Regions from separate parts of the Klebsiella sp. MISC125 genome, predicted to be linked through region 3. Evidence: predicted binding sites of a transcription regulator. Region 3 holds the regulator's gene; each other region holds the start of a gene.
What was found. The regulator LexA, encoded in region 3, represses DNA repair genes until DNA is damaged. The targets are predictions, from matches to a motif close to TNCTGTATGTACATACAGNA.

Region 1 (2,206 bases), 1.6 Mb from region 3:
AGGCCGATATCGCGGTTCAGACGAACCAGCAGGTCGCCTAATTTGTGCAGAAAACGTTGCCCGCCAGCGCGCGAGGGTTCATCAAGGATCAGCAGGCGTGGGCGGGTTATCAGCGCCCGGGCCAGCGCCAACTGGTACTGATCATCAGCCGTCAGCGTAATGCCTTTGCTTTGCCGCAGCGTATAGAGTTCCGGAAACAGATCGTAAATCTCCCCGGCCACCGCTGACGCGGATTCGCCGCCTGCCGCGAGGGCAATATGCAGATTCTCCTCCACGCTCAGTTGCGAAAAGATGCGTTTGTCCTGCGGGACGTAGCCGATACCGATAGCGCTACGCGATTGCGCGGAGAGCGGCATCAGGTCATAGGGCGCAGCCCCCGCGTCCTGCCAGGTCATACTGCCGCTGGCCACCGGGAGGTGCCCGGTAATACAGTTAACGAGGGTGGTTTTCCCCATCCCCTCACGCCCCATTACGCAAGTACATTTCCCCGGCCTGAGCTCAAGGTCAACATTCCACAGCGTGTGCTGGCTTCCGTAATAGTGGTTCACGGCACGTAGACTCAACATAGACGTTTTCTCCTTTCCCGGGATAGCGGGCGACAAGAAGATTCTGCAAATCCCTTGCCAGGAAAAAGAACTCTCGGTATTTGCTGACAAATACAGGGGCAGCATGGTGAAAGTGAAGAGGGTTACGGCAGACCTTGCACTTTCCCGGTGCCAGAGCGCTGAAATGTGGTGCAAAAAATAATAGAAAATCCAGCTATTCTTTGCCGATAAATCGCAAAAAAAATTCAATAAATTTTTTTAGCAGGTGTTTTGCCCCATTCAGTGATTTCGGCCGGGTGGCATAGGTCATGGGCTGCAGACAGTTATCCACTATTCCTGTGGATAACCTTGTGCATTAGAGTTAGAGAACTTGCGGTAAGCTAGAGATTACGCGGCCTGCGGGCAAATTGACGCGAAACCCATCTTTTCTTAAATATTGTTAAATATCAATTAATTAAATAAAATCAATGGCTGTAAAAAAAGTGTCACCGACTGCCACAAAAGATTCATCCCCTTGCTTGACAAATGTTAAATGCCAAAAGTTTCTGGGGATAACCCTACTGATTGGTGGATTATCCCGCAAGGCGGCTTTTTTTCGTCCGCGATGGCGGTAAAAAAGACAAATCTGGAGATATACAATAGTGTGATACTGTTTTTATATCCAGTATTATTTATTGGCAAAAGTTGAACTGAAGGGTAGAATTAAACACCTGCCGTTCAACCCTTCTTCAGGTCCTGATTGATGAGTAAACCGTTCAAGCTGCATTCTGCTTTCCGTCCCTCTGGCGACCAGCCGGAAGCCATTCGTCGCCTGGAAGAGGGGCTGGAAGATGGCCTGGCGCATCAAACGCTGCTCGGCGTAACCGGTTCGGGTAAAACGTTTACCATCGCCAACGTTATTGCCGATCTACAACGCCCGACGATGGTGCTGGCACCTAACAAAACGCTGGCGGCGCAGCTTTACGGCGAGATGAAAGAGTTCTTCCCGGAGAACGCGGTGGAGTATTTCGTCTCTTACTACGATTATTATCAGCCCGAAGCCTATGTGCCGAGCTCGGATACCTTCATTGAGAAGGACGCGTCGGTCAACGAACATATTGAACAGATGCGCCTGTCGGCGACCAAAGCGCTGCTTGAGCGTCGCGATGTGGTGGTGGTGGCATCGGTTTCCGCTATCTACGGTCTGGGCGATCCGGACCTGTACCTGAAGATGATGCTGCACCTCACCGTCGGCATGATAATTGACCAGCGCGCCATTCTGCGTCGTCTGGCCGAACTGCAATATACCCGCAACGATCAGGCCTTCCAGCGCGGTACCTTCCGCGTTCGCGGCGAAGTTATCGATATCTTCCCGGCGGAGTCTGACGATATCGCGCTGCGTATCGAGCTATTCGACGAGGAAGTTGAGCGCTTGTCGCTGTTCGACCCGCTGACCGGCCACGTGGAATCAACGATCCCGCGCTATACCGTCTATCCCAAAACGCACTACGTCACCCCGCGTGAACGTATCGTCCAGGCGATGGAAGAGATTAAAGTTGAGCTGGCTGACCGGCGCAAGGTGCTGCTGGAGAACAACAAGCTGCTGGAAGAGCAGCGCCTGAGTCAGCGTACCCAGTTCGATCTCGAAATGATGAACGAGCTGGGCTATTGCTCAGGGATTG
Region 2 (2,206 bases), 2.7 Mb from region 3:
CAGTCTTATCCCGCTGACCAGTCGCTCTCTATCGCGCTGAATAACAGCGGCGAATGGTGGGACCTGCACTTACAGGGCAACGTTGAAGGGGACAAGCGCATTAGCAACGGTTCAAACGTTAACGCTAATGGCGCATACGGCGCGGTAAAGTTGTGGAACCAGTGGCTGGCGTTCGGGCAGATCCCACAGTGGTGGGGGCCGGGTTATGAGGGCAGCCTGATTCGTTCCGATGCCGCGCGACCGATGACCGGTTTTCTGCTACAGCGTGCCGAGCAGAGCGCGCCGCAGACGTCATGGCTAAGCTGGATTGGCCCATGGCAGTATCAACTCTCTGCCAGCCAAATGAGCCAGTATGCTGCCGTTCCGCATACCAAAATCTTCGGCGGTCGCTTGACCTTTTCGCCGTTTAACTCGCTGGAGCTGGGGGCTTCGCGCATTATGCAGTGGGGTGGAGAAGGGCGTCCTTCCTCGTTTAGCAGCTTCTGGGACGGCCTGACCGGCAATGACAACACTGGCGAATCAGCCGACGATCCAGGCAATCAGCTGGCCGGTTTTGATTTCAAACTGAAGCTGGCGCCAACGCTGGGCTGGCCGGTGAGCGTTTACGGTCAGATGATCGGCGAAGATGAAGCCGGGTATTTACCCTCTGCGCACCTCTATCTTGGCGGCGTGGAAGGGCATCATCAATGGAACAACAACGCGGTTAACTGGTATCTGGAAGCCCACGATACCCGTTCGAATATGGGACGCACCAACTATATCTATAACCACTTTATCTACAAAGATGGCTACTACCAGCAGGGATATCCGCTGGGTGATGCAATGGGGGGCGACGGACGCTTGTATGCCGGGAAGGTAGAGCTGGTGACCGAAGAGAACCAGCGCTGGAGTGCGCGTCTGGTGTACGCCGAGGTGAATCCGAAGAATCAACGGATCAACAAAGCCTTCCCGCACGCCGACACGCTCAAAGGCGTGCAGTTGGGCTGGAGCGGTGATGTCATGCCGACGGTACGCCTGAGTACCTCCGTGTGGTACACCGATGCTAACCATAGCGCCAGCGATGACCTTGGGGCCAGTATCGGTCTCGAACTGCCGTTCAGTTTGTAATCGAATGGCGGCTGTTTTTTAGGCTTTTTCACACGCGATTTTTGTGAATTACCGCACATACTATGGGTGATAGTACTGTTAGATTATATGTATATTCATACAGTACTTTATCAACAATGGAGGTAGCATGGACTATAACGTTAAATCCGTGGGCAAAAGAAAGATCGCCGGGTTTCATCTGGTCGGTCCCTGGGAGCAGACGGTAAAACAGGGCTTTGAACAGCTGATGATGTGGGTTGATAACAGCCAGGTTCCGGCACAGGAGTGGGTCGCTGTCTATTACGACAATCCTGATGAAGTCCCGGCGGAAAAACTGCGCTGCGATACTGCCGTCACGGTGGCGGAAGACTACGAGCTCCCCGCTAACAGCGAAGGTGTGATGATGACCGAAATCGCCGCCGGAGATTATGCCGTCGCCCGCGCCAGAGTCGAAAATTTTGATTTTAAGACGCCGTGGTGTCAGTTCTTCGACAGCCTGATGCAAAGCAAAGAGTATCAAATGACGATGGATCCCTGCTTTGAAGTCTATCTTAACGACGGTGATAAGGATGGCTACTGGGATATCGAGATGTACATTGCGGTCGAGCCCTCGGTGAAATAAGGCTTTGTCCCCTCAGTGGACAAGGTTTCTTACATTCGCGTGATGCTTGCGGCGAAAAAGCAGTTACAATTGGCGTTTTCGTTGTGTCGGAGTCGGTTGTGCGCGCGGATAAATCACTTAAGCCATTTGAAATTCGGCTGTATCGCCATTACCGCATAGTCCATGGTGTGCGAATAGCATTGGCCTTTGTGCTCACCTTTCTGCTGGTGCGCTTGCTTAAGGTTCCGGAAGGGACCTGGCCACTCATCACCCTTGTGGTGGTTATGGGGCCCATCTCCTTTTGGGGAAACGTGGTGCCGCGTGCGTTTCAGCGCATCGGCGGCACCATTCTTGGTTCGGCCCTCGGGCTGGTGGCGCTCAAGCTGGAGCTTATCTCGCTGCCCATTATGCTGCTGTGGTGCGCGGCGGCAATGTTCCTCTGTGGCTGGTTGGCATTGGGTAAAAAGCCCTATCAGGCGCTGCTGATTGGCATTACGCTGGCGGTGGTTGTCGGTGCGC
Region 3 (2,206 bases):
TGAATAAACACGTAGCGGGGAAGCAGGGTACCATCGATCTCCAGCGGCTCAAGCGGGTCCGGTAACTCATGTTCCAGACATTGAGCGCGAAGCGTCAGCAGGTCCGCCTTCGAATTGTAGGGCAGGACGTACATGATGGGACGTGAGGTATCCAGGCCCAATTCCTGAGCAGGTTGTGCCGGAATTGACTTGCTTTTTACCAGTGCCCTTAATGGTAAATTCAGTAATTTATAGTAAATTCGTTGCCAGCCAGACATAGACGATGTGAAGCCTCTGGTTAATCATGCAAATGCGCCGCAAGAATAACAGAAAGTGCGCAAAATTTCCGTTGTAACGCGGCAAACGCGTACACTCATTGACGTCATTTACATAAAAAGGTTTGTTTGATGGCCAATAATACCACTGGGTTAACTCGAATCGTTAAAGCAGCGGGGTATTCCTGGAAAGGATTCCGTGCGGCGTGGATCAATGAGGCCGCATTTCGTCAGGAAGGCATCGCTGCCATTATTGCCGTGGTGATAGCCTGCTGGCTGGATGTCGATGCCATCACGCGCGTTTTGCTGATTGGCTCGGTCCTGATAGTGATGATAGTTGAAATTATTAACAGCGCGATCGAAGCGGTTGTTGACCGTATTGGCCCTGAACATCATGAGTTGTCTGGCCGCGCGAAAGATATGGGTTCTGCGGCGGTCCTGTTGGCGATTATTATCGCGTTGATCACATGGGGAACGCTGTTGTGGGCAAACTACCGCTAAGTCTTGCCATAGCGGCTCGCAAAACGGAAAGAAACTCCTGATTTTTGTGTGAAATATGGTTCCAAAATCACCGTTAGCTGTATATACTCACAGCATAACTGTATATACACCCAGGGGGCGGAATGAAAGCGTTAACGACCAGGCAGCGAGAGGTGTTTGATCTCATTCGGGATCATATCAGCCAGACGGGCATGCCGCCGACGCGTGCGGAGATTGCTCAGCGCTTGGGGTTTCGTTCCCCAAACGCGGCGGAAGAACACCTGAAAGCGCTGGCGCGTAAAGGCGCAATCGAGATCGTTTCCGGTGCCTCCCGCGGTATCCGTCTGCTGACGGAAGAAGAAAACGGCCTGCCGCTTGTCGGCCGCGTCGCAGCAGGTGAACCACTGCTCGCACAGCAGCACATCGAAGGCCACTACCAGGTCGATCCGGCAATGTTTAAGCCGAATGCCGATTTTCTGCTGCGCGTAAGCGGAATGTCGATGAAAGACATCGGTATCCTGGATGGCGACCTGCTCGCGGTACATAAAACTCAGGATGTGCGCAATGGCCAGGTTGTTGTGGCCCGCATTGACGATGAAGTCACCGTGAAGCGTCTGAAAAAACAGGGTAACGTCGTCGAACTGCTACCTGAAAACAGCGAATTTACCCCGATCGTGGTGGATTTACGCCAGCAAAGTTTCACTATTGAAGGTCTGGCTGTCGGCGTTATCCGCAACGGCAACTGGCAGTAACCTCTTCATCTCGCAGCATCATCTGATGCATGGTGCTGCGCTGTTTTCCCTCTTCATTTGGGCTCTTCCCCATGCTTTTTAACGCCGCCGATAAAGCCCTGTGGCGCTTAGCGCTGCCCATGATTTTCTCCAATATCACCGTTCCTTTGCTGGGGCTGGTGGATACCGCCGTTATTGGTCATCTTGATAGTCCGATTTATCTGGGCGGCGTTGCGGTTGGCGCGATGGCGACCAGCTTTCTCTTCATGCTGCTCCTGTTTTTGCGCATGAGTACTACGGGTTTGACGGCTCAGGCATTCGGCGCGAAAGATCCGCAACGGCTGGCGCGTGCGCTGGTGCAGCCGCTGGGGCTGGCACTGGCTGCCGGGATAGCCATCGTCCTATTCAGAATGCCGTTAATTAATCTGGCGCTGCACATCGTCGGCGGCAGTGATGCGGTGCTTGAACAGGCCCGCCGTTTCCTCGAGATTCGTTGGCTGAGCGCTCCGGCATCTCTGGCAAATCTAGTGCTGCTGGGCTGGCTGTTGGGCGTGCAGTATGCCCGTGCACCGGTGATCCTGCTGGTTGTCGGCAATGTACTCAACATCGTGCTTGATTTATGGCTGGTGATGGGCCTGCATATGAACGTGCAGGGCGCAGCTCTGGCGACCGTAACAGCTGAATACGCCACCTTTTTCATCGGACTCGTTATGGCGAAGCGCGTGCTGGTACTACGGGGCG

Region 1: a site for LexA is predicted at 1,193-1,212, ahead of uvrB (excinuclease ABC subunit UvrB). Genes of this name have one in related genera too.
Region 2: a site for LexA is predicted at 1,193-1,212, ahead of sbmC (DNA gyrase inhibitor SbmC). Genes of this name have one in related genera too.

What each region holds. Positions count from the first base shown of each region.
Region 1 covers NZ_CP180448.1:4,184,269-4,186,474, reverse strand. Annotated here, with positions in the region: gene ACMYSL_RS19720 (ABC transporter ATP-binding protein) at 1-566, opposite strand, end outside; gene uvrB (excinuclease ABC subunit UvrB) at 1,288-2,206, shown strand, end outside.
Region 2 covers NZ_CP180448.1:2,200,438-2,202,643, forward strand. Annotated here, with positions in the region: gene ACMYSL_RS10320 (capsule assembly Wzi family protein) at 1-1,107, shown strand, start outside; gene sbmC (DNA gyrase inhibitor SbmC) at 1,235-1,708, shown strand; gene ACMYSL_RS10330 (FUSC family protein) at 1,807-2,206, shown strand, end outside.
Region 3 covers NZ_CP180448.1:5,803,421-5,805,626, reverse strand. Annotated here, with positions in the region: gene plsB (glycerol-3-phosphate 1-O-acyltransferase PlsB) at 1-257, opposite strand, end outside; gene ACMYSL_RS27190 (diacylglycerol kinase) at 387-755, shown strand; gene lexA (transcriptional repressor LexA) at 878-1,486, shown strand; gene dinF (MATE family efflux transporter DinF) at 1,558-2,206, shown strand, end outside.